2 regions of the Meiothermus sp. QL-1 genome follow, and region 2 is predicted to be linked to the other one. Evidence: riboswitches for the same ligand, from Rfam matches in the RefSeq annotation. Region 2 holds a riboswitch; the other holds the start of a gene.
What was found. Region 2 has a riboswitch for S-adenosylmethionine ahead of metX (homoserine O-acetyltransferase). Riboswitches for the same ligand answer to the same signal wherever they lie in the genome.
Positions count from the first base shown of each region.

Region 1: linked by a shared signal. The riboswitch ahead of cysC (adenylyl-sulfate kinase) and the one ahead of metX (homoserine O-acetyltransferase) in region 2 are both predicted to bind S-adenosylmethionine.

Region 1 covers NZ_QQSV01000018.1:49-5,449, forward strand. The annotation lists gene DV704_RS11925 (molybdopterin oxidoreductase family protein) at 82-2,118, opposite strand; SAM riboswitch class I at 2,401-2,551, shown strand; gene cysC (adenylyl-sulfate kinase) at 2,614-3,162, shown strand; gene DV704_RS11935 (phosphoadenylyl-sulfate reductase) at 3,159-3,821, shown strand; gene sat (sulfate adenylyltransferase) at 3,883-5,061, shown strand; gene DV704_RS11945 (sulfite exporter TauE/SafE family protein) at 5,049-5,401, shown strand, end outside.
Region 2 covers NZ_QQSV01000001.1:441,529-466,921, reverse strand. The annotation lists gene ilvB (biosynthetic-type acetolactate synthase large subunit) at 1-571, opposite strand, end outside; gene DV704_RS02325 (peptidylprolyl isomerase) at 751-1,674, opposite strand; gene DV704_RS02320 (winged helix-turn-helix domain-containing protein) at 1,747-2,103, opposite strand; gene mtnN (5'-methylthioadenosine/S-adenosylhomocysteine nucleosidase) at 2,103-2,786, opposite strand; gene DV704_RS02310 (S-ribosylhomocysteine lyase) at 2,790-3,263, opposite strand; gene DV704_RS02305 (TrkH family potassium uptake protein) at 3,280-4,755, opposite strand; gene DV704_RS02300 (TrkH family potassium uptake protein) at 4,760-6,244, opposite strand; gene trkA (Trk system potassium transporter TrkA) at 6,219-7,556, opposite strand; gene rimO (30S ribosomal protein S12 methylthiotransferase RimO) at 7,670-9,010, opposite strand; gene metX (homoserine O-acetyltransferase) at 9,064-10,203, opposite strand; SAM riboswitch class I at 10,383-10,557, opposite strand; gene DV704_RS02280 (helix-turn-helix domain-containing protein) at 10,684-11,553, shown strand; gene DV704_RS02275 (hypothetical protein) at 11,550-12,044, opposite strand; gene DV704_RS02270 (GNAT family N-acetyltransferase) at 12,116-14,419, shown strand; gene DV704_RS02265 (DUF2939 domain-containing protein) at 14,416-14,910, opposite strand; gene DV704_RS02260 (carboxypeptidase M32) at 14,926-16,428, opposite strand; gene paaZ (phenylacetic acid degradation bifunctional protein PaaZ) at 16,495-18,531, shown strand; gene DV704_RS02250 (dipeptidase) at 18,528-19,886, opposite strand; gene DV704_RS02245 (ATPase, T2SS/T4P/T4SS family) at 19,905-22,559, opposite strand; gene DV704_RS02240 (YqeG family HAD IIIA-type phosphatase) at 22,596-23,129, opposite strand; gene pgeF (peptidoglycan editing factor PgeF) at 23,154-23,876, opposite strand; gene DV704_RS02230 (A24 family peptidase) at 23,926-25,074, shown strand; gene gap (type I glyceraldehyde-3-phosphate dehydrogenase) at 25,200-25,393, shown strand, end outside.

The DNA of each region.
Region 1 (5,401 bases), on a different contig from region 2:
CCCGGGGCGCTTGGGGCAGGCCGCTGGCTCGGTACACGAGCAAGCGGCGTAGGGAGGGTAAGGACAGGTCCTCTCCATAGCTCACTCCGTAGGGGCCAGACTTACCGCAGCGAACTTGAACTCGGGCATACCGCAAAGGGGATCGAGGGCCGGGTTGGTCAGCCGGTTGACCGCCAAGGGCCCCTCCCAGTGGAAAGGGACGAAGACCGTGTCGGGGCGGATCTTGGGGTTGAGCCGCACGGTGTAGCGTGCGCGGGCCCTGGGGCTTTGCACCTCGCAGGGCCGGCCCTCCTCGAGCCCCAGCCGCTTGGCGGTCTCGGGGTGCACCTCCAGGTAGGGTTCGGGGCTTTTTTTGCGGAGCCGCTCAATGCGTCGGGTCAGGTTGCCGGTGAGGTAGTGGTAGAGCACCCGGCCGGTGGTAAGGGCCAGGGGAAATTGGGCATCGGTGGCCTCGGCGGGCGGGGTGTAGGGGGTGGGGAAGAAGCGGGCCTTGCCCTCTGGGTGGGCGAAACCCTGGGCCAAGGGCCGGGGGGTACCGGGGTGGTGGGGGTGGGGGCAGGGCCAGAAGAGGGCCTCGCCCCGCTTTAGGCGCTCGTAAGTAATGCCAAAATAGTCGGCTTTGGCCCCCCGGGTGGCCTGGCGCAGTTCGTTGAAGACCTCCTCTGTGTCCTGGTAGCGAAAGTAGGCCCCTGCGCCTAGGCGCTGGGCCAGGTCCACCAGGGTCTCCCAGTCGCGCCGAACCCCTTTGGGCGGGTCTTGCAGGGCTTGGCGCAGCACCACCCGGCCCTCGAGGTTGGTGGTGGTGCCGCTCTCCTCGAACCACAGGCTGCCGGGCAGCACCACCCGGGCCAGCGAGGCGGTCTCCGAGAGGAAAGGGTCTATGACCACTAGGTGCTCCATCCGCGCCAGTGCCGAGCGCACACGGTCGGCCTGGGGCGAAGAGGCGGCGGGGTTGCTCCCCAGCACCAGAAGCCCCCGAATCTCGCCCTGCTCAATGGCCTCCAGGATTTCAAAAGCGCTCTTTCCCTTGCCGGGCAGGGCCTCGGGCGAAACCCCCCAGACCCGGGCCACGGCGGCCCGGTCGGCGGGGTTTTCAATGGAGCGGTAGCCCGGGAGCTGGTCGCTCTTCTGCCCCATCTCGCGCCCGCCCTGGCCGTTGGCCTGGCCGGTGAGGGTGCCGAACTCCCCACCCAGGCAGAGCGCCAGGTTGATGTAGGCCAGGGTGGTCTGCACCCCCCGCGCGTTCTGGTCGGCCCCCCGCCCGGTGAGGATAAGGGGCCTCTGGGCCTGGGACAGTAGGGCTACTGCTTGCTCCAAAGCCCCCACTTCCAGGCTGCACACCTCTGCCGCCCAGGCCAGGGTGCAGCCCTCCACCGCCTTCAGGGCCTCCTCAAACCCCTGGGTGTGCGCCTCAATAAAGGCCTGGTTCTTAGGCAACACCTTGAAGAGGGCGTTGGCCAGAGCTAGGTCGGTGCCCGGCCTTAGGGGTAGGTGCAGGTCAGCTAGTTTAGCGGTAAGGGTCTGGCGCGGATCCACCACGATAAAGCGAGTACCCCCTCGCTTGGCCGCCATCAGGTGGGGCATCAGCATGGGTAGGCACTCGGCTACGTTGGAACCGGCCAGCAGAATCAGATCGTGCTGGGCCAGGTCGGCCAGGGGGCGGTTCAGGCCCCTATCCAGGCCAAAAGCCAGGTTCTGCGCGGTGGCGGCAGCGGACATGCAGTAGCGCCCGTTGTAGTCCACGTGGGGCGTTTTGAGGGCCAGCCGGGCCAGCTTGCCCAGCAGGTAGGCCTTCTCGTTGGTCAGCGAGCCGCTCCCATACACCGCGTTGGCCGCGGGGCCGTGCGTGCGCGCAATGCGCAAAAATCCCTCGGCAGCCACCTCCAGGGCTTCCTCCCAGCTACAGGGGGTTAGCACCCCGTCCTTGCGCACCAGGGGGGTGGTGAGCCGCTCGGGGTGCTGCACCAGGGCCCCGCTGCTCAGACCCAACACGCAAAGTCGGCCCCCGTTGATGGGATGAACCAGGGGAGCCACGCTACCATCGGCCACCACCTGCAAGCGGCATTGCATCGCGCAGAAGGGGCAGTGGGTATCGGTACGACTGTGTTCAAAAGGCATTCTTTGGGGAAATGCTGAGAGGGGCCAAGGCTGCCTCTCATTGAGAGGGAGCATAGCAAGGCTTTGCGGATATGTCAATGCTTAATTGTCCTAAAGGCAACTTATTTTTTAACGATTTGCAAATATAGTCGGAAAGCCTTTCAATGCGTACGAAAAAATTGGCCATATTTACATTTTACTTATAACACTCAGCAAACTATTCACAATAGTTCCGAGTCAATAGTTTACAGATTTTGTAATCTGTGATAATCTTCCTCCCGTCTGGCCCCTATGGGTCCGGCACACTTATCCAGAGCAGCCGAGGGAACGGCCCGACGACGCTGCGGCAACCCGCCCGGAGGTCTGTTCATCGCCAGGTCTACTGGGCTTCGGTGCCAAGTCCGGCCTGGGTTTCGCTAGGCACAGCGACCCCCAACCCCAGGAAAGATAAGGAGGCAGGAATGAAAGCACCCACAGAACGCGTCTACCACAAGCCGCTTTACACCGAGGTAAGCCATGGCGGAGCGTAGGAACGGCCTGGTGGTCTGGTTCACCGGTCTTTCCGGCGCAGGCAAGACCACCCTGGCCCAGGCCTTGCACAAGCGCCTCGAGGCCGCCGGTTATCCCACCGAGCTTTTGGACGGGGACGAGGTGCGGGAGCACCTTTCCAAAGGGCTGGGCTTCAGCCGGGAAGACCGCGATACCAACATCCGGCGCATCGGCTACGTGGCCAACCTGCTGGCCAAACACGGGGTGGTGGTGCTGGTGAGCGCCATCAGTCCCTACCGCGCCACCCGCGAGGAGGTGCTGGCGCAGGCCCCCCGCAAGCTCGAGGTCTTTGTGGACGCCCCGCTGGAGGTGGTGGCCCGGCGCGATGTGAAGGGCCTTTACGCCCGCGCCTTGCGCGGAGAAATCCCCCAGTTCACCGGGGTAAACGACCCCTACGAGCCGCCTTTGCATCCCGATCTGCACCTTCGCACCGACCAGGAAAACTTAGAGACCTGCCTAAAGCGGCTTATTCGGGCGCTAGAGCCTTTGGGTATACGGCTGGAGGTGGCAGCTTGAGTCCCGACTGGAACGAAAACACCCACCCGCAAGAGGTTATCCGGTGGGCCCTGGAAACCTACCCCGACCTCCTGATGCCCAGCGGCTTCAACCTGAACGGGGTGGTGCTGATCGACCTGGCCTACCAGGCCGGCTACCGGGGCGAGGTGGTCTTTGTGGACACCGGCTACCACTTCCACGAGACCCTACAGACCCGCGACCGGCTGGCCGAGCGCTATACGGGGCTGCGCTTCGTGACCCTCTCGGCTGGGCTGGGGCCGGAGGAATGGGGCCAGGAGCGCTACCGTACCGACCCCGACGGCTGCTGCGCGGTGCGCAAGGTAGCCCCGCTGCAAGCCTACCTCGAGCAAAAAAAGCCCAGCGCCCTGCTCAACGCCCGCAGCCGCGAGCAGGCCCCTACCCGGGCTCACCTGGGCTTCGTAGAGCCGGGCGAGCGGGTGCGCATCAACCCGCTGGCCTACTGGAGCAAGGAGCAGCTCGAGGCCTACGCCAAGGCCCAAGGCCTGCCCGTGAACCCCCTGTACTGGAGCGGTTTCCTGAGCATCGGCTGCTGGCCCTGTACCCGCGCGGTACGCCCCGGCGAGGCCCTGCGGGCAGGCCGCTGGGAAGGTCGGGGCAAGAGCGAGTGCGGGCTTTGGGTGGGTAAGAACGCAATCTAGGCAGCACCAGGTGCAAAAGCACCCCCCCAAAGGGGGTTGGTGCGAGAAGGAAGTTCGCCGCATGGAAAAGATTACAAATGTTGTAAATATTTCTCTGCCCCTACCCCACGGCGGGCAGCTGGTAGACCGCCTACGCCCCGAAGCGCCGGAGGCCTACGCCCACCTGCCGGCCATCCACCTCAGCGAGCGCAGCTATGCCGACCTCGAGCTCATCGCCACCGGGGTCTACTCCCCCCTGGAGGGCTTCATGGGCCAGGCCGACTACCGCCAGGTGCTGGCCGAGATGCGGCTGCAAAACGGCCTGCCCTGGAGCATTCCCATTACCCTACCGGTGGAGGAGGCCGAGACCTATAGGCCGGGCCAGAGGGTGCGGCTGGTCTACCGCGGCCAGACCGTGGGCCTTATGGAGGTAACCGAACGCTACCGCCCCGACAAGGAGGCCGAGGCCCGCCAGGTCTACCGTACCACCGACCCCGCCCACCCGGGGGTGGCGGCCCTTCTGGCCTCGGGGCCGGTTTACCTGGCCGGCCCCATCTGGCTCCTAAAGCTCAGCCGCGGGGCCTTTCCCGAGCACCACCACACCCCGGCCGAGACCCGGGCCCTCTTCGCGCAAAAGGGCTGGCGCACGGTGGTGGCCTTCCAGACCCGCAACCCCATCCACCGGGCCCACGAGTATTTGCACAAGGTGGCGCTCGAGTTGGTGGACGGGCTGTTCTTGAACCCACTAGTAGGCGAGACCAAAAGCGACGATGTGCCGGCTGCGGTGCGAATGAAGGCCTACCAGGTGCTCTTGCAGCACTACTACCCCCCTGAGCGGGTGCTGCTCGGGGTCTACCCCGCGGCCATGCGCTACGCTGGGCCGCGCGAGGCCATTCTGCACGCCATCAGCCGCAAAAACTACGGCTGCACCCATTTCATCGTGGGGCGCGACCACGCCGGGGTGGGCTCGTACTACGGCCCCTTTGAGGCCCAGGAGATCTTCGCCCAGTTCTCCAAAGACGAAATCGGCATCGAAATCCTCAAGTTCGACCACACCTTCTACTGCCGAGCCTGCGGCAGCATCGTAAGCCGCCGCACCTGCCCCCATGGCCTCGAGCACCACCTGCTGCTTTCCGGTACCAAGGTGCGCGAGCTGCTGCGAGCAGGCCAGGGGCTGCCCCCAGAGTTCACCCGGCCCGAGGTGGCCGAGGTGCTGCGCCAGGCCTACGCAGGCAAGGAGGCTGGAACGTGGAAGTCCTGATTGGCTTTTTCATCGCGGTGGCCATCGGCCTCTCCGGCGTGGGTGGGGGCACCCTGACCGCCCCGGTGCTTCTGCTCTTTTTGGATGTGCCGGTAGAAATAGCGGTGGGCACGGCTTTGCTCTATGCATTCTTCGCCAAGATACCCGCCGGGCTGGTCTACCTGCGGCAGGGCCAGGTCGACGGGCGCACCCTGGGGTACCTGCTGCTAGGAGGCCTGCCCGCGGCAGCGGTGGGCAGCCTGGCCCTGAGCGCCCTCAAAAGCGAGCGCGACCTGGTGCTTTTGGTAATTGGGGTTACGGTGCTTATCTGCGCCTTAGCCAACCTCTACCTCACCCTGCA
Region 2 (25,393 bases):
CAATCTGGCGGGGGTGGCCCTTGTAGGTGGGCTTGTAGCCCGGCAGGTCCACCACCACATCGAAGCTCCCGGTAAACTCGGCGAGCTGCACATCCTTGGGGAAGTCGAGGAGCACGGGGCCAGGCCGCCCTGTGGAGGCGATGTAGAAGGCCTCGGCGATGGCCCGGGGGATATCGTTGACGTTGCGGACCTGCATGTTGTGCTTGGTCACCGGCTGGGTGATGCCCACCACGTCGGCCTCCTGAAAAGCGTCGGTGCCGATGAGGTGCTGGGGAACGTTGCCGGTGATGGCCACCACCGGGGTGGAGTCCATCAGGGCGTCCTGCAAGCCGGTGACCAGGTTTAGCGCGCCCGGCCCCGAGGTGGCCATGACCACCCCCACCCGGCCCGAGGCCCGGGCATAGCCGGTGGCGGCGTGGATGCCTCCCTGCTCGTGCCGCACCAGCACGTGGCGGATGGACGAGTCGTAGAGGGCATCGTAGGTGGGCATGATGGTACCCCCTGGATGGCCGAAGATGAGCTCCACCCCCTGCATCTCCAAGGCTTTCAGTATGGCTCTGGCTCCGTTCATGGTCTCTCCCCAAAAAGCTGCCCCCCGGTGGTGCGGGGGGCGATTGGACGCGTTCTAAGGCTGCGCTACGCCATATCCCCCCCGGGCCCAGTAATCACTAGGCCTACTACAGGTAGGGATAGGCGTGCGGAGAGCATCTTGGGCTAGAGTTTACGCCGTTTGGTATACCGTGTCAACCCTCAGAGGTTCTCGGGGTAAAGCCGGCTGGGGGTCCGCTGGGCCAGGCTGGTGAGCAGCTTCTGCAAGGCGAGGTCCTGGACCCTTCGGCTCAGCAGGCTCTGGACCTCCTCGTAGGGTTGAATTTCCGGCATCAGAACGCGCACCAATAGGATGACGTGGAAGCCAAACTCGGTCTGCACAGGGGTTTTTGACACCTCGCCGGGCTTGAGGGCCAGGAGGGCCAGCTCAAAGGGCGCCACAAAGGTACCCCGCGGCTCGCAGCCCAGGTTCCCCCCCTCGGCCCGGCTGCCGGGGTCCTGGGAGAGGGCCTTGGCCAGGTCGGCGAATTTTTCACCCCGGTTGAGCCGGGCGATGACCTGGCGGGCCTCCTGGGCGGTTTTGAGTAGGATATGGGCCGCGCAGTAGCGCTGGGGCAGGGTGAACTGGGGCTTAGAAAAGAGGTACAGCAGCCTGAGGGCTGGCTGGCTTACGCGAAGCCTGGCCGAGAGGTGCTCGAGGTAGGCGTCGTAGGTCAGGACCTCGTAGACCAAGGCGCGGTAGGCCTCCAGGTCGGGAATCCCCGCTTCCTTCAGGGCCTGCTCGAAGACCTCCTCCCCTGCAAACTCGGCCTTCACCTCCTCTATGGCCCTCTCCACCGCCTCCTTCTGCGCAGCAAACCCCGCCTGCTCGGCAGCCAGGATCACCGCCCGGTCCTGCACCATGCGCTTTAGGTACTCGGCCCGGTAGGGGGCAAACAGCTCCAGGGCCTCCGGGGTATAGGGCTGGCCCCGCTGGCGCAGGAAGTCCCGCACAAAAAGGCCAAACTGTATCTCAAAATGGCTTTTGCGGATGGTGGTATGCCCCACCACCGCCACCACGGGGTCGGCCTGGGCCAGGGCCAGCCCAAAGAACCCCCACAGCAAAACCAGGACCCGTCTGAGCATCCTTACGCTCCTTCCCACAGCCCCTTCCAAGGCCAGGCTCGGAAATGGCCGCGATGAGGCCATGCTAGCACGTCACCGGCGCACCTGCCCTGGCCGGCCACCAAAGGCCGCGCAAAAGCGGGCCTCCAGCTCCTCTTCCAACCCCTCCAGGAAGCGCTGGTAGCCCTCGAGCAAAGCCCAGGCCTCAGGGGTCAGGATGCTCCCCCCTCCCCCCTCGCCCCCCGAGTGGCGCTGGAGCAGGGGAAAGCCCAGCCCTGCCTCTGCCCGCCTGAGCCGGGCCCAGGCCGTGCGGTAACCGAGCCGCAGGCTCCGGGCCGCGGCCTTCAGGCTGCCCTTCTCGGCCACTGCCCCAAGCAGGCGCAGGGTGCCCGGGCCAAGGAGGAACTCCCCCTGGTCGGACTCGAGCCAGAACTTCGCCCGTATACGCATCACTCGCCCAACGCCCGGCGCATCAGGGCAGCGAGCCGCTCGGCCGCACCCTGCAAGAAGGCCTCAAAGGCCGGAGGGGCGTCGTGCCCCGCCTGGTCGGTAATGCTCCGCACGAGGGCCATGGGCAGGCCCACCCGGCGGGCCGTCCACAAGGCCGCAGCCCCCTCCATCTCCACCGCATCGGCCCCAAAAATCGAGCGCACCTCCTCCGCCTGCGCACGGTCGGCCAGAAAGCGATCCCCGCTGGCAATGCGTCCAAGGAAAACCGGCAACCCCATGAGGGTGGCCGTGCGCGCCAGCCGGGAGGTGAGCACCGGATCGGCAGGGATAAAGCGCTCGCCGGTTGCCAGCTCCCCCGGGGAGCGGCCAAAGGCGGTGATGTCCACGTCGTACTGCACCGCATCCTGGGCCAACACCAAATCGAGGGGCTTGAGCGCGGGGTTGAGCGCGCCAGCCACCCCCAGCCAAAAGGCCTGCGCTGGGCCGAAGCGTGCCCTGGCATAGGCCACGGCAGCCGCTGCGGCCACCTTACCCACCCCGGTCTCGATGAGCACCACAGGATAACGGCCCACCTCCCCCCGGTGGATGGGCCAAGGCCCGTCCACCACCTCCTCCAAAGCAAGGGCGCCGCGCAACGCCTGGGCTTCAACCCCTTCGGCAGCGAAAAGGGCCACCGGAGCCATACCTCAAGCGCCCTCGATCTCCACGGTCTCCTGCACGCGCAGACCCTGCTCGAGCACCCGCCTGGCCCAAGCCCGCGCCCCTTCAGGGTTGTGGTCGCGGTAGTTGCCGCACTCCAGCTCGCTCACCCCCGGTACCACCTGGTGCTGCACCGCCGCCTCCAGGCTGGCCCGCAGGGCCTCCAACACCTGATGGGGCCCTGGCTCCCCCAGCACCACCAGGTAAAACCCCGTGCGGCAACCCATGGGCGAGACGTCCACCACCCCTTCCAGGTGGCGGCGCAGGTAGGTGGCCAGCAGGTGCTCTAAGGTGTGCAGACTACCGGTATCCAGGGCTTCCTGGTTGGGCTGGGCCAGCCGCAGGTCGTACTTCTCGATGCGGTCCCCCCGAGGGGTCTCCACAACCCCCGCCAGCCGCACGTAAGGAGCCCGAACCCTGGTGTGGTCCAGGCGAAAGGACTCAGGCACCGAACCCGCCATAAGGCTCAGTTTACCGCTAACCCTTGACCTTCTTCCAAAGCTGCGGGAAAAACAGGAGCAAAACCGGGAAAAGCTCGATGCGCCCGGCCCACATCTGGAAGATCAGCACCAGCTTGGAGAGAGGATGCAGGCCGGCATAGCTGCCCATCGGCCCCACCTCGCCCAGCCCCGGCCCAATGTTGCCCACCGCCTGGGCGCTGGCGGTAAAGCCCACCACCAGGTCGTTCTCCAAAAGCGCGATGCCAACAGCCCCCAGCGCCACAAGCCCCAGGTAGAGCACCACGAAGGCCGCCACCGAACGCACCACCTCTTCCCCCAAGTTCTTATGCCCCACGCGCAGGGGGATGACCGCCTGCGGATGCAAAGCGCGCATCAGCTCCCGCCGCACCATGGCCCCCACCACCAGCCAGCGAATCAGCTTAATGCCCCCGGCCCCTGAGCCCGCACATCCCCCCACGAACATCGCCGCCACCAAAATAGCCTGGGCCGCAGGAGTCCACAGGGCGAAGTCGGCGCTGGCGTAGCCGGTGGTGGTGATGATGGAGGTCACGTTGAAAAAAGCGTGGCGCAGGGCATCGGGCCAGGCGTAGTTCATATCCTTGGCGTGGTGGGTCATTAGGAAAAGGGCCAGCATCGAGCTGAACGACAACACGATGAGGGCATAGGCCCGCAGCTCCACGTCTTTCAGCAGGGGCCTGGGGTCGCGGGTGAAAAACAAGCGGTATTGCAGCACAAACCCCGCCCCCCCCAAGAACATGAAGAGGGTGCCAAACCACTGGGCCAGAGGGCTGTAGTCCTCGAAGCTGCGGGGGTTGGGGCTGAACCCGGCCGCGGGCAGGGTGGTCAGGGCGTTGCAAAGGGCCTCGAAGGGCGGCATCCCCGCCCCCCAGTAGCACAGGGCCGCGGCCAGGGTGAGGGCAGAGTAAACCTTGAGAATGCTCTGCGCCGCTGTGCGCAGGCGCGGGGTGAAGGGCTCCTTGTGCAGCCCGGTGCTCTCGGTGATGAAAAGCGGGCGGCCCGCCACGGCCAGGTGGGCCAGCAAGGCCGCCACCAACACCAAAAAACCCACCCCACCAAACCACTGCATGAGGCTCCGCCAAAAAAAGAGGCTGTAGCCGAACTGGCTGAAGTCGGCCAGCGCGGTGGCTCCCGTGGTGGTGAAGCCCGACATGGCCTCAAAGAATGCGTCCAGGTAGGACATCCCCCCCGAGACCCAGAAGGGTATAGCCCCCAGGGCCGGCACCAGGAGCCAGATCAGGGCGATGGAAAGCAAAGCCTCGGCCCGACCGGGCTCGTGCCGGGGGTCGCCCAGCCAGCGAAAGCCCGAACCCAGCAAAAACCCCACCACCGCCCCCAGCAAAAACCCCCAGGGCGACTCCCCCAAAACGAGCGAGATGAGTTCCAGGCCCAACATGACCAAGGCCATCGCCAGGTAGAGCACGCCCAAAACGTAGTAGGCGAAGCGAAGGTGCTCGAGCCACCAGGGTCGCATAACCTCAGGCCCTGAGCCTGCGCCAAAGCTCCGGGGTGAAAAGGGCAAAAACCGCGATAAGCTCAATGCGCCCAGCCCACATCTGGAAGATCATCATGGCCTTGGAAACAGGGTGCAGCTCGCCGTAGTGGCTCATGGGGCCCACCGCGCCCAGCCCCGGCCCCACATTCCCGATGGCCGCTGCCGAGGCGGTGAAGGCCACCACGAAGTCCTCCTCGAGCACCCCTATGACCAAAACCCCCAGGGCGAAAAGGCCCACATACAGGGTGATAAAGGCCGCAACCGCCCGCAGCACATCCTCGCCGATGTTCTTGTGGCCCACCCTCAAGGGCAGCACCGCCTGGGGGTGCAGGGCCCGCTGGAGCTCGCGCCGAACCAGCGCAGCAATAATCAGCCAGCGGATGACCTTAATGCTACCCCCCACGCTACCGGCGCTGCCCCCTATGAACATCAGCATGACCAAGAGCACCTGGGCTGGCACCACCCACTGGGCGAAGTCGGCGGAGGCAAAACCGGTGCCGGTGATGATGGAGGTGGTCTGAAAAAAAGCGTGGCGCAGGGCCGCTTCTGGTGGGTATTGCTGGCGCAAAAGCAAAATCAGGGCAATTCCCAGACCCACCAGGACGACAATCAGGGCATAGGCGCGGAACTCGGGATCGCGCAAGGGGGCGGCAAACTCGCGCCCGAAGACGACCCGGTACTGCAGAAGGAGGTTCACCCCGGTCAGGAACATCACCAAGGTGGCCGCCCACTGGGTGAGGGAGGAATAGGCGGCGAAGCTCTCGGGGTTGGGGCTGAAGCCCCCCGCCGAGACGCTGGACAAGGTGTTGGTGAAGGCTTCGAAGAAGGGCACCCCGGTCAGCAGGTAGGCGGCCAGGGTGAAGCCGGTGAGCACCAGGTAGACCCGCAGGATGTTGGTGGCCGTCTGGCGCAGTTTGGGGGTGAGCTGCTGCTTCTGCACCCCGGTCACCTCGGCGAAGAACATCTGCCGCCCGGCCAGGGCCAGGTGAGGCAAGACCACGATGAAGAGGAGCAAGATACCCATCCCGCCAAACCACTGGCTCAGGCTGCGCCAGAAGAAAAGCCCATGGCTGAGCTGGTTGAAGTCGGAAAGAACAGTGGCGCCGGTGGTGCTAAAGCCCGAGGTAGCCTCAAAGAGCGCGTCCAGGTAGGACATTCCCCCCGAGACCCAGAAGGGTATGGCCCCCAGGGCCGGCACCAAAAGCCAAAGCCCCGCCACCGTAAGCAGAGCCTCGGCCCGGCGGGGCTCCGCCTGGGGGCTGCCCAGGCGGCGCAGCAGCAGGCCCAGGCCAAGCCCCACCAGCGCCCCTGCAAAAAACCCCTCTGCCTCCTCGCCCAAAAGGGCATCGACCAGGCCCAAAACCGCCATCACCAGGCCCAGGGCCACATACACCGTGCCGGTCATGTAGGTGGCTACCGGGATGGGATTGGCGGCCTTGGCCTTAGCGAACCTGGGCCAGGACTTCATCGGCCACCTGCCGGTCGGCGAGCACCAGGAGCTTGTCCCCTCCTGTAACCGCCAGCATGGGCGAGCGCAGGTAAACCCGGGTGCCGCGCTCCAACGCCACCGCCACCGCCCCCTTGGGCAGCGAGAGCTTCTCAAAGGGCGTCTCGCGGAAGCCAGGGGGCAGCTCAAACTCCAGAAGCTCCACCTGGTCCTCTATGAGGGCCAGGTGGTCTACGTTGTCGGGTGCAATCCAGTCCACCACCTCGCGCACCGCGGCCGCCCGGGGGGTAAGGGGAATATCGATGCCCACATGCTCGAAAAGGCGACGATTCTCCCCCCGGTTGACCCGGGTAATCACCTTGGGCACCCCCACCTGCTTGGCCAGCAGCGAGACCAGAAGGTTCTTCTCGTCGTTCTCGGTAACGGCCACCAGCACATCGGCGTAGTCAAGCCCCTCCGACTCCAAAAGTTCCAAATCGGTGCCGTCCCCTTCCAGCACCAGGGCTCCTGGCAGGTGTTCGGCCAGCCAGGCGCAGCGCTCCGGGTTGTGGTCGATGATGGTTACCTCGAGCCGGTGCCTCAAAAGCTCCTGCGCCACCATATACCCCACGCTGCCCCCACCCACCACCATCACCCGCCGTACCCGCTCCCGGGGGGCAAAGCAGGCCTGGATGACGTCGAAGCCCTGGGGGGTGGTCATGAAGAAGATGCGGTCCTCGGGCCTTACCACCAGCCCGCTGAACTCCGGGTCGGTAGCGGCGATGAACTTCCCCTCGCGCATGATGCCGGCCAGAAAGCTCCCCTCGGGCCAGTCCAAATGGGCCAGCCCCTCGCCTACGTAGGGGCTCCCCTCGCGCACCTGGTACTCCACGAAGCGCAGCCGCCCTCCCGCCAGCACCTCGGTGTCCACCGCCCCTGGGATGCGTATCACCTCAACGATCTCCTTGGCCAACGAGCGCTGAGGCCAGAACACCTGGTCAATCCGGGTGCCCAGAATCTCCACCGTGCGGGGGTCGGTCAGGATATCCACGTAGGACTGCTTCCCCACGAAGCACAGGACCTCCTTGGCCCCGAGGCCTTTGGCCAGCATGCAGGCAATCAGGTTGACCTCGTCCCAGTTGGTGGCGGCGATAAAGGTGTCGCAGAGGTCCACCTTGGCCTCGCGCAGGACCTCAGGGTCGGTTACGCTGCCGATCACCACCTGGGCATCTACCCCGCTGAGCCGCTCCTTGGCTTCTGGGTTGGTGTCCACCACCACCAGGTCGTGCTGGGTATGGAGGGCCTTGGCAATCTGCGAGCCAATCTCGCCGCCGCCTGCAATCACGATGTACATAGGCCGCTCCCGCAAAAGCCGCTGCAACGCTGAGGGCCACTTGGAAGGAACAGGTTAGGGGGGGAATCCTCGGGCATGACCTGTGAAGGTTCCATAGCCAAGCCGGCTTCAGCTTACACCCGGAGGGTTCCGCTGTGCACCCGACCCACCATCTCCCCATAGAGGTCGTAGGGCCCGGCCTCGCCAACCCGCACCCGGATGATGTCGCCTATCTTGACCGTGCCGTCGGTCTCGGCGTACACCAAGCCATCGATGCCCGGCGCGTCGTACTTGGACCGACCCACCACCTGGCCCGGCAGCCCGCCATAGTCGTCCACGATTACCTCCAGGGTGGTGCCCACCCGGGCCCGGTTTTTCTCCAGGCTGATGGCCTGCTGCAAGGCCATCAGGCGGGCCTTGCGCTCTTCCTTGACCTCCTCCGGCACCGCCCCCGGCAAAGCGTTGGCCTCGGCCCCCTCCACCTCGGAGTAGGTGAAGGCCCCCACCCGGTCCAGCCGGGCCTCCTTGAGGAAGTCCAACAAAAGCTGGAAGTCCTCCTCGGTCTCGCCCGGGAAACCCACGATGAAGCTTGAGCGAATGGCCAGGTCGGGCATAATAGCCCGCCACTCGGCGATGGTCTTGAGGTGGCTTTCCGCCCCTCCCGGCCGCCGCATGGCCCGCAGAATCTTGGGGCTGGCGTGCTGCAAGGGTACATCCAGGTAGGGCAGCAGCTTGCCCTCGGCCATCAGCGGGACCAACTCGCGCACGTGGGGATAAGGGTAGACGTAGTGCAGCCGCAGCCAAACCCCCAGCCCCGCCAGCTCGTTGACCAGGTCCACCAGGTGGGCCCGCACCGGTTTGCCCGCGTAGTCCGAGGGGCGGTGGTGGATGTCCACCCCGTAGGCCGAGGTGTCCTGGGCAATCACCAGCAGCTCCTTGGTACCGGTGGCCACCAGCCGGGCCGCCTCGGCCAGCACCTCTGCCGCATCGCGGCTGCGCTGCGGGCCCCGCAGCTTGGGGATAATGCAAAAGCTGCAGCGGTGGTTGCAACCCTCGGCGATCTTTATGTAGGCGTAGTGGCGCGGGGTGAGCTTGACCTGGGGGGGGATGAGGGCGGTGTAGGGGTTGGGGTCCGGGGGCAGCACCCGGTGCACCGCCTCCAGCACCCTCTCTATCTCGCCTGGGCCGGTGACCTCGAGCACCTGAGGGTGGGCCGACCGAATCACCTCAGGCCTGGCCCCCAGGCAGCCCGTGACGATGACCCGGCCGTTCTCCGCCAGGGCCTCGCCAATGGCCGCCAGCGATTCCTCCACCGCCGGGGTGATGAAGCCGCAGGTGTTCACCACCACCACCGCAGCTTCCTGGTAGGTGGGGGCGGTCTCGTACCCTTCGGCCCTGAGGCGCGAGAGAATCTGCTCCGAGTCCACTAAGGCCTTTGGGCAACCCAGGCTTACAAAGCCAATCTTTCCTGCCATCTCGTCTCCTGCGCCTCGCGCAACAAACGAGTATAGCAGGAGTTCCCCCTAACCTAGAGGAAGTCCCCCAGAATGCGTTCCACCTGATCGGTCTCAATCAAGAAGGCGTCGTGGCCGTGGGGGCTTTTAATCTCGCGGTACTGCCCCCCCGCCAAGGCGGCCATCTCGCGCACCTCCTCGGCGGTGTAGAGGAAGTCGGTGTCGATGCCCACAAAAAGGCTTGGAATGCTTCTCAACCGGCGCAAAGCGGCCTCCACCCCTCCTCGGCCCCGCCCCACATCGTGGGTGTCCATGGCCTCGGAAAGCACGATATAAGCGTTGGCATCGAAGCGCCGGGCAAACTTTTCACCCTGGTAGAGCACATAGCTCTCGCCCCGCTCAGGGTGGGCCCCCCAGCGCAGGCGGAAGGAGGCGGGCGAACGGAAGGAAAGCATGGCGATGGCCCGGCCTAGCTGAAGGCCCGGAGGTGAATCGGTGTAATACCCCCCCTGGTAGGCCGGATCGGAGAGCACCGCTTCGCGCGAGAGGCGGTTGAAGGCCCGGGCCCAAGGGCCGTGGACCGCCGGGGCGGCCAGCACCACCAGCTTATTCACCCGCTCGGGAAAAAGCAGGGCAAACTCCAAGGCCACCATGCCGCCCAGGCTTCCCCCCAACACCACCACCCGCTCGATGCCCAAAAAGTCCAGCAGCCGGGCCTGGGCTCGAGCCAGGTCGCGCACGGTGAGCCGGGGGAAGTCGGGGCCGTAGGGCCGGCCGGTGGCGGGGTTGAGCGAAAGGGGGCCGGTCGAGCCGTAGCAGCTTCCAATATGGTTGGCGCAGATGACGAAGTAGCGCTCGGTATCCAGCATGCGGCCCGGCCCGGCCAGCTCGTCCCACCAGCCTTCTGGGCCGAAAGCCTGGTCGAGCTTGGGCAGGCGCCGCAGGGTCTCGGGGGTGTAGGTGCCGGCCAGATGGGCCGAGCCGGTCCAGGCATGGAAAACCAGCACCGCGTTGTCGCGCGCTGCGCTCAGGCGGCCATAGGTCTCGTAGCGCAGGTGCACCTCGGGCAGCATGCCGCCATACTCGAGGTGAAACCGGGTGGCCACCAGGGCCTGGGCCGGCACCGGCGGGGGCACCCGCCCTTTGCTCTTGGGGGGCTTGATGAGAAGAGCCTCGTGGTCGCCCCATGCCTCCTGAACGAGCAGGTCCGTCATACCACCTCCTCAGGAAGCCGGGCAGGCGCTGGTGCGGGGCGATAGCCAAACAATCCTGCGAAGCGCGATGGACTAGGCATACTCCTCCTACCGCGGGGGCTTGGGCGCTTGGGGGTAGGAGAAACCCCCCAACCAGACGTTCTTTTACTGGAAGGGGGTGCGCTTCTTGGGTTCCCCTTCTCTTATCTTCCTCGAGCCGCGCGCTATGCCCAGCGCTTGGCCCCGTGTGCCTACAGGGCCTGGCGGTCGAGCCGGAATTAGCACCGTGCAAAGGACCGCTGGCGATGAACAGAGGTCCTTTGTGGGTTGCTGCGGCTTCGTTGGGCCGGTTCCCTCCACCGCTCTGGATAAAAGAACGGTTTGCTTGTGGCCGCGCCCCAGCGCGGATAGCTGCGAGTCTACAAGGAGGGGGGCGGTCCGTCAATCCCCCGCGTTACTTCCGCAGCCGATTCATAAAACCTGGCTATAGAATGAGGTGAAATGTGCGAGCTAGGCCGGCGGCTCAGGGAAGCCCGCGAGCGCAAGGGGCTGACGCTGGCCCGTGCGGCCGAAGCCCTTAAGGTGCGGCGCAGCATCCTGGAAGCGCTGGAGGAGTGCCGCTTCGACGAGCTGCCCGAGCCTGCGCTGGCCCGGGGCTACCTGAAGCGGTACGCCCAGCTTTTGGACCTCGAGCCCGGCCCCTTGCTGGCGCTGTACCCAAGCCACCCTACCGAAACAATGCCGCCACCCCCTGCCCGCCCGCAAGGCCGGCCCCGCTGGGCCTGGTCTCTCCTCCTCCTCCTGGCGGTGGGGGCCTGGCTCGGCTTTCGCGCTCTCAGCCCCTCTTCTCCGGCCCCTCCACCCACCACCCCCAGCAGCCCACCCCCTCCTCCACCCCCCAAGCAGGTCAGCCTGCGGGTGAACACCGAGCCCCAGGGGGCCCGGGTCTATCTGGATGGCTTCCTGCTGGGGCAGGCTCCCCTGGAGGTCCGGGTCGAGGCAGGAGAGCGCCGGCTGCGCGTAGAAGCCCCCGGCTACCAACGCTACGAACAGGTGCTTCGCCTGCAAAGCGACCACAGCCTGAGTCTGAGCCTTCGGCCCCTGCCGACCAGCCCCGCTCCTTCCCAGCCCCCTGCCGGCCGCGGGCTGGTGCTGCGGCTGGAAGGCACCAGCTGGCTCCGCATCACCGACGGGCGTGACGGAAGGCTGCTCTACGAGGGCACCGTGCGCGCCGGGACCGAGCTCAGTTATCCCCTCCCGGTGGTGGTGCGCGCGGGCAACGCCGGGGCGGTACGGGTGGTGCTCGATGGCCGCGACCTGGGCCTGATGGGCCAAACCGGGCAGGTGGTCACCCGGCGCTTTGAACCCTAGCGCAGCCGGCGGCTTTCCCACAACGCGTGCAGGTTGAGATAGTAAAGCCAGGCCCTGGTGGATAGCGGCCCCAAGGTGTTGTGGGGGATGTAGGTGGGCTCGATGGTGCCTTTGAGCAGGTCTACCAATTCGAGCGTCTGGATGCGGGTCTTGCGGAACTCGTAGAGGAGCTGGACTTTGTCCATCCCTTCAGGCGGCCTGTAGGCCTGGGGCTCGTCCTCCGGCAGCGGCTTGCCCAACGCCACCTCCAGCCGGCGCTGCCCCCACCGCTCCACCCCGATGATGTGCCGGACCACTTCCTTGCTTTGGGGCAACTCAGCCCTGCTGATGCGGCCCTCCACCGGCTCAACGGTCTGCACCAGCGCCACCTTGTGCTGGTCCAGGCTCAGCTCGTAGGCCGGCCTTTCCAAAAGAAAGGGCTTGGCCAGGCGCAGAACCGGCTCTGGCAAGCGCACCCGCAGGAGAATGTTGCCCTCGAGCAAAGGGGGCATAAGGCCCTCCATATTTGGGGGATAGTATACGCCGAAAAACCGAAAAACTGGCGCTATCCTGGTTGGCAGGTATGCCCGAGCGCTACATCCCTCCCCCCACCCCCCAGTACGCCCTCGAGTCCGGCCCCATCCTGCTCAAAGATGGCCGTACCGCCACCCTGCGTCCGGCCCGGCCCGAGGACCGCCCCCTGTTCGTGGAGTTCCTGAGGCGATTATCCCCCCAGGCCCGTACCTTTCGCTTTTTCTCCGAGATCGACCCCGAGACCGCCGCCGACCTCCTCCTGCGCCAACCCCCCGACGAGGACAAGGTTACCCTGGTGGTTCTCACCGGCGACCCTGAGCGCATCATCGCCACCGGGGAGTACGTACAGGAGGGCCCCGGCTCCACTTCCGCCGAGGTGGCCTTCCTGGTCGACGACTGGTACCAGGGCCGGGGGCTGGGGTCCTTGCTGCTGGAGCGGCTGGCCCTGATTGGGGTGCGCCGGGGCATCCGCCGTTTTCACGCCTACACCCTGGCAGAGAACCGGCAGATGCTCGATGTGTTCAAGGCCAGCGGCTTCAAAATCGAGGCCCACAACGAGGCCGGTGAGGTGGAGGTCAGCTTCGAGATTGAACCCAACCCCGAGATGCTGGCCCGCTTCGAGCTGCGCGAGCGGGTGGCCACGGTGGCCTCGCTGCTGCCGGTGCTGCGGCCGCGGGGGGTGGCGGTGGTGGGGGCCTCGCGCGACCCAGAGAGCGTGGGCTACAGGGTGCTGGAGCACCTGGTCCTGAACCGTTTTCAGGGCCCTGTCTACCCGGTGAACCCGGCGGTGGCCCCGGCAGCCGGGGAGGTGCCGGTGGTGGGCTCCATGCTGGCCTACACCTCGATCAAGGCAGTGCCCGGGCCGGTGGACCTGGCGGTGGTCACCACCCCGCGCGAAAAGGTGCTGGAGGTCGCCGAGGCCTGCGGGCAGCGGGGGGTGCGGGCCTTGATGGTGATAACCACTGACATGGAGCCCGCCCAGACCCGAACCCTGGTGAAGGTCTGCCGGCAGTACGGTATGCGCCTCCTGGGCCCCGGCTCGCTGGCCCTCATGACCACCAGCCCGGAGGTGCAGCTCTGCGCCGGGCTGGCCCCCAGGCTTCCCCTGCGGGGCCGCATCGCCATGTCCAGCCAAAGCGGGGCGGTGGGGCTGGCGGTGCTGGAGTACGCGCGGGAGATGGGGCTGGGTTTCTCCAACTTCGTCTCGCTCGGGGCCAAGGTGGACATCTCCTCCAACGACCTCATCCAGTATTGGGAGGAAGACCCCGAGACCGGGCTGATCCTCCTTTACGTGGAGTCCTTTGGCAACCCCCGGCGCTTCGCCCGGCTGGCGCGGCGGGTGGGGCGCAAGAAGCCCATCCTGGCGGTGCGGCCAGGGCGCGACCCGGTGGTGGAGGCCCTCTTCAAGCAAACCGGGGTGGTGCGGGCCGAGAATCTGGAGGAAATGTTTGACATCGCAGCGCTGCTGGCCCACCAGCCCCTGCCCGAGGGCCCGCGGGTGGCCCTCCTGACCAACGCCTCGGGGCCGGCCTACCTGGCCAGGGACGCCCTCGAGACCGAGGGGCTTCTGGCCGAGGTGCACGACCTGGGCTCCCGGGCCTCGGCCGAGGCCTACCAGGCAAAGGCGCAGGAGGTTCTTGAGGCGGGCCCCCACGCGCTTCTGGTGCTCTTCGTGCCATTGGGCTATGCCACGGTGGAGGAATTGCAGGCCGCGCTGACCCAGGCCTTCCACCAGGCCCGAGAAAAGGGCATCGGCATCCCCCTGCTCACCTGCTTCATGACCGCCGGGCGGCCCCGGGTGGAGCTCAGGGGGGAGTGGGTACCCACCTATCGCTTCCCCGAGTCGGCCGGCCGGGCCCTGGCCGCGGCCTATGCCTACGCCCGGTGGCGCCAGACCCCCCCTGGGGAAATCCCCAACCACGAGGTGCAGGAGGACGAGGCTCGAGCCCTGGTGGGGCGGTCCCGAGGCCGCCTTGGGCCCAAGGAGACCAGCACCCTCCTGGGCTACTTCGGTCTTCGGCTGGGGCCCGCCTCCAGCCCGGGCATCCCCCTGGCCCTGCGGGTCCAGCACGACCCCCTGTTCGGCCCGGTGCTCTCGCTGGCCCTTACCCACCTGCCCCTGGGCGAACAACCTCTGGGCCTGCGCATCACCCCCCTTACCGACCGCGAGGCCCGGGAGATGCTGGCCCCCCTCGAGGGCAAGGCCCATCTGGAAAGCCTGCTAGACCTTTTGCTGCGGGTCTCGCGGCTTTTGGAGGAGCTGCCCGAGGTGGAGGGCCTGGAGCTTAGCCTAGCGGCCAGCCCCGAGCATACCGCCATCACCCAGGCCCAGATACGGCTCAGGCCGGCCTAGTCCATCTGGCCCAGCTCGAGGCGCACCACCTGCCAGCCCAGCCCCTTGCGCCGCATTACCAGCCCCTCGTCGGGGTTGCCCTTCTGGTGCACGAAAACCTCGGAAAACCCAAGCCGCCGCACCTGCCACCCGCGCACCGCGCCCACCTCGGCCTGGCCCGGCTCCATACCCGTTCCTATGGCGGCCAGCCCCTCAGGGGTCACCAGGGCCTCCACCAACGGGTCGATCAGGGCCCCGGCGAAAAGCAGCCCCAGGGCTCCAAATCCGCTGGTGTCCTTCTGCGCCTCCTGCGCCATCCTCGCCATAAGCTTGCCCTTGAGGTCCTCCTTCACAGCGGGAAAATCCACATAGCGCTCAATGGCCCGGGTGTCTTTTCGCTCAATGGCCCGCTGCAGCCCTCCCAAGGCCAGCAGGGGCGAGAACCAAAAGTAGAGCACCCCGCCCCCCAGGACCGCCAGCGCTACAATCCCAATCCACCGTTTTCCTTTCATACACGCACCTCAGGGCTAACCGTACAAGGCACCGAACTTGCTCTCCAGGTAGCGGATCAGGTAGGCCGGGTTGATGTCCTCCCCTGTTACTCGCCGAAGAAGCTCACGCGGCCAGTAGCGGCTACCCTGATGGTGGATTCTATCCCGGGTCCAGGCCAGAAACGGTGCAAATGCCCCTTGGGCAAACTGGGGCTCCAGGGCGCCGAGCTCCCGCTCGGCCTGGGCAAAGAGCTGGGCAGCGTAGAGGTTGCCCAGGGTGTAGGTGGGGAAGTAGCCGATGAGGCCCGCGGCCCAGTGCACATCCTGCATCACCCCGTCCTTTATCTCGGCCGCCTTCACGCCCAAGTAGGCCTGGTACTTCTCGTCCCAGGCCATGGGAAGCTCGTCCAGGCTAAGCTCGCCCCGCAGCAGGGCCAGCTCGAGCTCGAAGCGGATGAGGATGTGCAGGTTGTAGGTCACCTCGTCGGCCTCGACCCGTATGAGGCTCGGCTCAACGGCATTGATGGCGAAGTAAAAGTCCTCCAGCGCCACCCCGCGGAAGGCCTCGAAGTGGTGCTGGGCCCGGGGCCAGAAGAACTGCCAGAACCCCAGGCTGCGCCCCACCCAGTTCTCCCAGGTGCGGCTTTGCGACTCGTGAACCCCAAGCGAGACCTCGGTGCCCATGGGGGTGCCGAAGTGCTCGGCCAACAGCCCCTGCCCATAGAGGCCGTGCCCCATCTCGTGCAGGATGCCGAAGAAGCCCGCGCTGAAGAAGTCCTCAAAGTAGCGGGTGGTCAGGCGCACATCCCCGGGCCCAATCCCCTGCATGAAGGGGTGGGCCACCACGTCCAGGCGGCCGGCCTCGAGGTCGAACCCCAGCCGCTCCAGGACCTCCTTGCCGAAGGCCTCCTGGGCTGCTTGGGGAAAGTGGCGGTGCAGAATCGAGCGGTCGGGCCGACGGCGGCTACCCTGGATGCGCCCCAGCAGCTCCACGGTGGCTGAGCGCAAAGGGGCAAAGACCGCCTCTACCTGCCTGGCCGTGGCCCCCGGCTCATAGAGGTCCAGCAAGGCGTCGTAGGGCTCCTCCTGGTAGCCCAGGGCCGAGGCCAGCTCGCGGGTCAGGGCGAATATGCGCTCTAAAGCCGGCTTGAAACCCTCCCAGTCGTTCTTGGGCCGGGCTTCCTGCCAGATGGCCTCCCCCTGGCTGGTGGCCTCGGCCAGCTCCACCGCCAGCCGCTCGGGGATTTTAGTGGCCTGGTCGTAGGCCCGCCGCCATCCCCGCACGTTCACCGCCTCCACCGAGTCCTGGCCCCCCAGGTCCGAGGCCTCCACCACCGCCAGCATCTCCCCTATTCGAGGGTCGGTGGCCCGCTGGTGCAGCAGCCGGGCCAGCGCGGCCTGCATCCTGGCCCGGTGGGCCTGGCCCTTGCGGGGGAGGTAGGTGGCCTGGTCCCAGCCGGCCAGCTTGCCGAAAGACTCCAGATAGGCGCTCTCACGATAGTGTTGCAACAACCACTGGTAGGCCTCCTGCGCGGTCATACCCGCCCATCATAGGGGATGGGCGGGCCCGACCCTTGTCAAACAAGCGTTTGTTAGAATGGGGACATGAAGCTTAAAAGCTACGCGGTGGGCGCCTGGTACGAAAGCCCGGCCCCCGGGGTGGTGGTGCGGGACGCGGTCTATGGGGAGCCGGTGGCCGAGGTCGGCAGCGAGGGCCTGGACTTCGCCGAGATGGTCCGCCATGCCAGGGAGGTGGGCGGTCCCAACCTGCGGCGCCACACCTTTCACGAGCGAGCCGCCATGCTGCGGGCGCTGGCCGAGTACCTGCACAGGCGCAAGGAGGAGTTCTACCCCCTCTCCCACAAGACCGGGGCCACCCGGCAGGATAGCTGGTTCGACATCGACGGAGGCATTGGCACCCTCTTCAGCTACGCCTCCCTGGCCCGCCGGGAGCTACCCAACCGAAAATTCCTGCTGGAAGACGAACCCATCCCGCTCTCCAAGCAGGGCGGCTTCCTGGGGCGGCACCTTCTGGTGCCCAAGGAGGGGGTGGCGGTGCACATCAACGCCTACAACTTCCCGGTCTGGGGGATGCTGGAGAAGCTGGCCCCCAGCCTTATCGCGGGGGTGCCGGCCATCGTCAAACCCGCCACCCAGACCGCCTACCTGACCGAAGCGGTCTTCAGGGCCATCCTGGAGTCGCGCATCCTTCCCGAAGGGGCCGTCCAGCTCGTTTGTGGGGGCATCGGCGACCTCTTCGAGCACCTAAACGAGCAGGATGTGGTGAGCTTCACCGGCTCGGCGGCCACCGGGCGCAGGCTCAAGGCCCACCCCAACCTGATCGCCCAGGCGGTGGCCTTCAACATGGAGGCCGATAGCCTGAACTGCGCCGTCCTGGGAAGAAGCGTGGAGCCGGGCGAGCCCGAGTTCAGGCTTTTTGTAGAGGAGGTGGTGCGGGAGATGACCATCAAGGCCGGGCAGAGGTGCACCGCAATCCGGCGGGTCATCGTCCCCATGGAAAAGGCTGAAGCGGTGCTGGAAGCGCTCAAAAAGGCCCTGGCCGAGACCACCCTGGGCGACCCCCGCCGGGAAGAGGTGCGGATGGGGCCCCTGGTGGGCACAGCGCAGCGGGCGGAGGTGCGGGCGGTGCTCGAGGAGCTTCAGGCCAAGGGCTGCGAGCTGGCCTTCGAGGGGGAACTCGAGCTGCGGGGAGGGGACCCTGAAAAGGGCGGCTTCATGCCCCCCACCCTGCTCTACAGCCCCAAGCCCTGGGAATCGGGGGCGCACGACCTCGAGCCCTTCGGCCCGGTGGCCACCCTGATGCCCTACCGGGACCTAGACGAGGCCATCGCCCTGGCCCGGCGGGGCCGGGGCAGCCTGGTTGGGACCATCGTGACCCACGACCCCCAGGAGGCCCGCACCCTCTTCTTCGGGCTGGCCACCCACCACGGGCGGCTGCTTTTGCTGAACCGGGAAAACGCCAAGGAGTCCACCGGCCACGGCTCACCCCTGCCCCCCTTGGTGCACGGGGGGCCAGGCCGGGCCGGCGGGGGCCAGGAGCTGGGGGGGGTGCGGGGCCTCCAGCCCTACCTTCAGCGCTGCGCAGTGCAGGCCGACCCCACCACCCTGATGGTCCTTAGCGACGAGTACGTGCGGGGGGCCCGGGTCAAGGAGGATGTGGTCCACCCCTTCCGCAAGTACTTCGAAGACCTGGAAATCGGGGAGAGCCTCCTCACCCATCGCCGCACCGTGACCGAGGCCGACATCGTGAACTTCGCCAACGTGACGGGCGACTACTTCTACGCCCACGTGGACGAGCTGGGGGCCAAGGACTCCATCTTTGGAAGCCGGGTGGCCCACGGCTACTTCCTCATCTCCATGGCCGCGGGCCTCTTCGTACACCCAGCCCCGGGGCCGGTGCTGGCCAACTACGGCCTGGAGCGGCTGCGGTTCATCGAGCCGGTGAGGGCTGGCGACACCCTTCAGGCCCGGCTTACGGTCAAGTCCAAGACCGCCAAAGACCCCCGCCCCGGCGAGCGGCCCGCTGGGGTGGTGACCTGGGCGGTGGAGCTCACCAACCAGGAGGGCAAAACCGTGGCCCTATACGAAATCCTGACCCTGGTAGCCCGCCGCCCGGCCTAGCGGGCCAGGCGCAACAGCAGCATGGCGTAGCCCCGCTGCCCCCTCTCGAAGCTGGAAAGGCGGAAGAACTCGTTGGGCGAGTGGATGAGCTCGTCCTCGAGGGCAAAACCAAAGCTCACCGGGTCGTGGCCCAGCATCCGCTTGAGGGTGGAGAGGATGGGCACCGAACCGCCGAACATGGTCTCCACCGGCGGCACGCCGTAGAGCTCGGTGAGCACCTCCTTGGCCGCCTGTACCACCGGGTGGTCGGCCCGCATGCGGAAGGCGGGAGCCCCGGACTCCATAGCGCGCACCTCCAGGCGCACCCCTTTGGGAAGGTGTTCTTCCAGGTGGGCCTTCACCAGCGCCACAATCCTCTCGGGGTCCTGGTGCGGCACCAGGCGGCAGGTAATCTTGGCATGGGCGCTGGCGGGGATCACGGTCATGCTGCCCGGGCCCGTATACCCCCCCCACATCCCGTTGACCTCTAGGGTCGGCCGCCCGGTGATCCGCTCCCAGGCGGTGTAGCCCTCCTCGCCATAGAACTCGGGCACCCCAAGCCTGGCCCGCATCTCCTCTTCGTTCCAGGGAATTCTCCGGTACCACTCGCGCAGCTCGGGGCTCAGAGGCTCCACCTCGTCATAAAAGCCCCGCACTGCTACGCTGCCATCTTTTCGGTGGAGCGAGGCGATGAGCTCGGCCAGGGCGTGCAGAGGGTTCTGCACCTGGCCGCCCCAGGAACCCGAGTGCAGATCGTGGCTGGGGCCAAGCAGGTCGAATTCCAAGCCGCATATGCCCCGCACCCCCAGGCTTATGAGGGGGGTGGTCTCGGAGAGCTGGCCGCTGTCGCCGTTGATGACCATGTCGCAGCGCAGCCGCTCTCTGTGCTCCTCGACGAAGGCCGGCAGGTGGGGGCTGCCGACCTCCTCCTCCCCTTCAATCAAAGCCTTCACGTTCAGCCCCAGGCTCTGCGTGGCAATGAGGGCTTCGGCTGCCAGCAGGAAGGCCATCACCTGGCCCTTCATATCCGAGGCTCCCCGGGCCACGATGCGCCCATCCACCACGGTGGGCTCAAAAGGGGGGGTGCGCCAGCGCTCGGGGTTATCGGCCGGCTGGACGTCGTAGTGGCCGTAGTAGAGCAGGGTGGGCCGGTCGGGGTAGGGGGTGTACTCGGCCAGGACCACCGGGTGGCCCTGGGTGGGGTATACCTCCGCAGCAAACCCTGCTTTGCGGAAGCGCTCGGCCAGCCAGCGGGCTGCCCGCTGCACCTCGGCCTGGTAGGCAGGCTGGGCCGAGATGCTGGGGATGGAAAGAAAGGTGCGGAAGTCCTCGAGGTAAGCCGCCTGGTGCCGCGCTAGGTACTCCCTCCAGTCCATGGCACCGTGATTCTACCCCTACTCGTTGGTGCGGGCCATCACCTCTTCCAGGGTGGTAATGCCCAAAAAGGCCTTCTGGATGCCGTCTTCCCGCAGGGTCTTCATCCCGTTCCTGCGGGCGATTTCCTTGATCTGGGTAGCCGACTGCCCCTCCACAATGGCCCGCCGGATCTCGTCGTCCAGCACCATCAGCTCGTGGATGGCGGCCCGGCCCTTGTACCCCGTGCCGCTGCACTTGTCGCACCCGGTGCCCTTGTAGAGGGTCTTGCCCCGCAGGTCCTCCCGGCTCAGGCCCAGCCGGCGCAGCACCATGGGGTCGGGCTCAACCTCGATCTTGCAGTGCTCGCAGATGCGCCGCACCAACCGCTGGGCCAGCACCCCGATGAGGGCAGCGGAGATGTTGAAGAGCTCCACCCCCATCTCGTCCAAACGGGTAACGGCCCCCGCCGCGTCGTTGGTGTGCAGGGTGGCAATCACCAAGTGACCGGTGAGGGCGGCCTCGGTAGCGATTTTGGCCGTCTCAGAGTCGCGGATCTCCCCCACCATGATGATGTCGGGGTCCTGGCGCAAAAAGCTTCGCAGGGCCTTGGCAAAGGTCAGGCCGGCCACCGGGTTGACCTGGGTCTGGTTGATGCCGGGAATCTCGTACTCCACCGGGTCTTCGATGGTGGTGGTGTTTTTATCGGGGGTGGCGATGCGCTTCAGGATGCTGAAGGTGGTGAAGGACTTGCCCGAGCCGGTAGGACCGGTGATGAGGAAGATGCCGTAGGGCTTGGAGATAACGTCCTCGAAGCGCTGGAAGACGTCGGGAGCAAAACCGAGCTGCTCAATCTCGGGAATATCGGCGGCCTTGCGCAGAAGGCGCATCACGATCTTTTCCCCATATACCGTGGGCAAGGTGGAGAGCCGCAGGTCGAGGTCAATGGAGCGGTCGCGGTAGCGCACCCGCCCGTCCTGGGGCAGCCGGCGCTCGGCGATGTCCAGGTTGCCCATGATCTTGACCCGCGAGGCGATGGCCGGCCCTGCCCCCTTGGGCAGCCGCATGTACTCACGCAAAGCCCCGTCTACCCGGATGCGCACCAGGATATCCGACTGGCGCGGCTCGATGTGGATGTCCGAGGCATCCTGCAAGTAGGCCTCGCGGATGATGCTGTTGACCAGCTTGACCACCGCGTTGTCGTCGAGGGCGCTGGTATCGGTTTCCTCCTCCTTCTTCTTGCCCTCGAACTCCCGGGCCAGCTCCTCGACCCCGGTGGTCCCCCCGTAGAAGCGCTCGATGAGCCGGTTGATGGCCGCCTCGGCCGAGACCGCGGGCATGATGTCGCGCTTGGTAATCATGCGCAGGTCGTCGATGGCCAGGATGTTGCGCGGGTCCTTCATCAAAACCACCAGGGTGTTGCCCTCCAGGTGGTGGGGGAAGATGGTGTAGCGGCGCACGGTGGCCTCGGGCACCATGGTGAGCACCGAGGGGTCGGGGGGCGAGTCGGTGGGGTCGATGTAGGGGTAGCCGAGCTGAGCAGCCAGGCTTTTGGCCAGCATCTCGGGCTTGATCTTCCCCGACTGCACCAGGGTGTCCTCGAGCCGCCCTCCGCCCTGGCGCTGCTTGGCCAGCGCCTCCTCCACATCCTGCGCGGTCACATAGCCGAGCTCCACCAGCACCTCGCCCAGAGGGCGGGTCTTGCCCATGCGGCGTTGCACCGAGAGGGCTGCTTGCAGGGCCGAGCGGTCGATCTTGCCCTCCTGCACCAGGGCCTCGCCGATCCGGCTTTTTTCCGGATAGGCCCGGGCAAAAAGCCCCTCCCACACTTTGGGCAGGGTCAGAACGAAGCGGGTGGGCTTTTCGATGAGCTGGGCCACCGCGTGGCGGTGGCGGGGGTCGGCCAGCACCACGAGCACCTGGGCCCCCTCCTGGCGCACCGGCACCGCCTGGTAGCGCAAAGCATCGGGACGAAGCAGCAGGGCGGTGACCTCGGGCTGGAGCTCGAGGTCCCCCAGCTCAGCCCTAAACTCAATCCCCGCCTGCTCGGCCAGTGCCTGGTAAAGCCGCTCCTCGGGGAGGCCGAACTTGTGGATGAGCAGCCGGCCCAGAAGCTCCCCGGTCTTCTCCTGCTCTACCAAAGCTGCCTCGAGGTCCTCCCGGCGCAGCCAGCCCTTGCTCACCAGAATTTCCCCGAGCTGCATGTCGGCGGGCGAGGCCGCCGAGGGCGGCGGGGGAATGGGCAGACCCAGCTCGGGGTAGTGCAGGGCCAGGGCGTAGCGGAAAGAGGAGGGGGTGGTCAGGTAGGGTTCGATGATCTGGTTGGTAAGCTCCTCCAGCTCTTCCAGCACCAGGTTGTCGAGGGGGTTGAGGAGGGCCACCCGCAGGGTACCCCCCTCCAGGCTGAAGGGAATGGCCCCCAGGTCGCGGGCCCGCTCAGCCGGGATGAGCGACTTGGCCTCAGGGGAGATTTCCATGCCCACCAGCTCCACCATGGGAATCCCGAAGGCCTCCTCGATGGCCTGGGCGATGCGGCGCTCGGAAAGGAGCCCAAGCTCCACAATCACATCGGAGAGGTTGCCGCCCACCTCGCGGTGCTGCTCGAGGGCCCGCTGCAGCTCCTCGTCGCTCAACAGGCCCATTTCCAGAAGGGCTGCTCCCAATCGCTTGTCGCCTATCGTCAGGACGTTTGCCATTCGACCCATCCTCCTCAAAACGCGGCTTCCCCCGCCCTACTCTTTTTTTATTGTGGGGCCTTGGCGGGTCTTGCCCGGGTCAAATTCCTCTGCCAGCAAAACCCTTAGCACAAAGCGCTCCAACCGCCGCACCAGCCGGGTGTAGCCCAGCTCCCGGGAAGAAAGGGGCGGGACCAAAACAGTGTAGGCGCCCACCAGATTACCCCCCAGCACGTCGGTGAAAAGCTGGTCGCCCACCACCGCCACCTCACAAGCCTGAAGCCCCATCCGCCGCAAGGCCGAGCGAAAGCCGCACCAGGGCTTGCCCGCGGGACCCAGCCCCAGCACCCCGAGCTTCTCCCGCCAGTAGCCCACCCGCGCCCGACTCCCATTCGACACCAGCACCAGGGGTATACCCGCCGCCTTCAGCTCCTCCAGCCAGCCCACCAGGTGGGCCGGGGGCTCGCCGTAGAACCCGTAGGGCACCAGGGTGTTGTCCAGGTCCAAAATTACCCCTCGCAGCCCCCGCTCCCTGAGCCAGAGGGGGGTAATCTCGGTGACCGACTGCAGCCGGGCCCGGGGCCAGAGCACCCCTACAGTCTAGCTAAAACCGCCCTAGGTAGGGGCCAGCATAATCACGGCCCACATACGACCGGTGTTCCGCTCGCGGCGGTAGGAGAAAAAGCGGGAATCGGTATAGGTACAGGCTCCCAAAGCCCAGTAGTGGGCTGCTCGCACCCCGGCCTGGAGGGCCTGGGCGCGAATGGCCGCTTCCAGGTCGAGCCGGAAACGGCCCGGTTCGCTATCGGGCCGGTAGAAGGGCAGGCCTGCTTGCTCAAAGGCCTCCACCACCTCTGGCCCCACCTGGTAGCAGCACCCCCCGATGCCCGGGCCCACCGCCACCCGCACCTGGGCCGGGTCGGCGCCGTAGCGCGCCTGGGCCAACGCCAACGCTCTCGGCAGAATCCCCTGCACCACCCCCCGCCAGCCGGCGTGCAAGGCCCCCACCACCCCCCGCACCGGCTCGTGCAGCAAAATGGGGTAGCAGTCGGCCACGCTCACCCGCAGCAAAAGCCCGGGGGTGTGGGTCAGAAGGCCATCGCCCTCCCACTCCCCCGCCGCCTCTACCGCGTGCACGGTGGCGCCGTGCACCTGCCGCAGCCCTGCCTGGGGGGGGTCCCCGAAAAGGGCCAGCACCCGGCGGCGGTTCTCCAGAACGTTCTTCGGGTCATCGGCGGTAGAAAGGCCCAGGTTCAGCGTATCGAAGGGCGGGGGCGAGACCCCTCCTGTGCGGGTGGTAAAGCCATGGGGCACTGCAAGCAACGGGCTCCTGAGCACACCCCAGTTTACCCGCACCTCGAGGCGTAATAATGGCGGGGTGGAGTGGATCTGGCTGGTATACGCCTTTCTTTTTGGCAGCCTCATCGGCTCATTCCTGAACGTGGTGATCTACCGGCTGCCCAAAGGCCTCTCGGTGGTCCGGCCCCGCTCGAGCTGCCCCCACTGCGGCCACACCCTCACCCCCGTTGAGCTTCTGCCCCTCCTCTCCTGGCTGCTCCAGAGGGGCCGCTGCCGCCGCTGCCGGGGCCCCATCTCCCCCCGCTACCCCCTGGTGGAGGCCCTCACCGCCTTTCTCTTCGCCCTCAGCGCCTACCTGCTGGGGGGCACAGGAGGGATTGCCGGGGTCCTGCTGGTGTGGGCCTTCATCGCCCTGCTCATCGCCCTGGCCTTCATCGACATCGACACCAAGACCCTGCCCAACTCGCTCAACTTCGCCGGGGTCTTCCTGGGGCTCATGGCGGCCTGGGCCCTGGGCTTCCCCCAGGGTTTCTCCCAGGCGCTGGAGGGGGGGCTGTTGGCGGCCGGGCTGCTGGCCCTTCTGGCCGGGTACGGGGGGCTCATCTACAACCGCTTCAAGGACAGCCCCCGCGAGGGCCCTTTTGGGGTGCATCAGGTCCATCTAGCCGCCATGGGCGGGGCCTGGGGGGGGATGTGGGGTACGGCGGGCGGGGTCTACTGGGGCAGCCTGGGGCTCCTGCTGGGCTTCCTGAACGCCGCCCTCAACGCCCGCACCGCCCGGGTCCTGGCCCTGCCCGACGGGCTCACGCTGGGCCTGGCGGCCCTGGCCCCGCTGGCCGCCCTGCTGCTGCAGGCCTCTCCTCTGGAGAGCCTGAGGGGCATGCTCCTCTCGGCTGGGGGGCTGGCCCTGGCCGGCATGCTCTACTGGTGGATTCGAAACCCCTCCGACAAGGTAGAGGCCGACAACACGGAGGAAAGCGGCTACGTGAGCGTGATGGGCTACGGAGACGTGGTGCTGGCCGGGTTTTTAGGGGTCTGGCTGGGCTTCGCCCAGTTCCTGGTGGCCCTCCTGATTGCGGTGCTAGCCGGGGCGGTCCTGGGGCTGCTGGCCCAGCGGTTTGGCAGAGGTGGCCAGCAAATCCCCTTCGGCCCCTACCTGGCGGTGGGTGGGGTGGTGGCCTTCTTCTACGGCGAGGCCCTGCTGCGCTGGTACCTGGCCTACCTGGGGCTCGGCTAGGGCTGTGTATTTATTCACAAGAACTCCCCTCCTCTTAAGCGCTGGTTATGGGCTTTTTTTCATCAGGCGGTATATTGGGCAGGGGAACGCTCGAGGCCGCCTCGGCGTTGCCTCTGGGAGGAAGTATGCGTGTAGCCATCAACGGTTTCGGGCGGATTGGTCGTCAGGTGTTCCGCATCCTCTTGGAGCGCGGGGTGGAGGTGGTGGGCATCAACGACCTTTCCGACAACGCCATCCTGGCCCACCTATTCAAGTACGATTCCAACTACGGCCGCTTCCCCGGCACGGTGAGCTACGACGAGGAAAGCATCACCGTCAA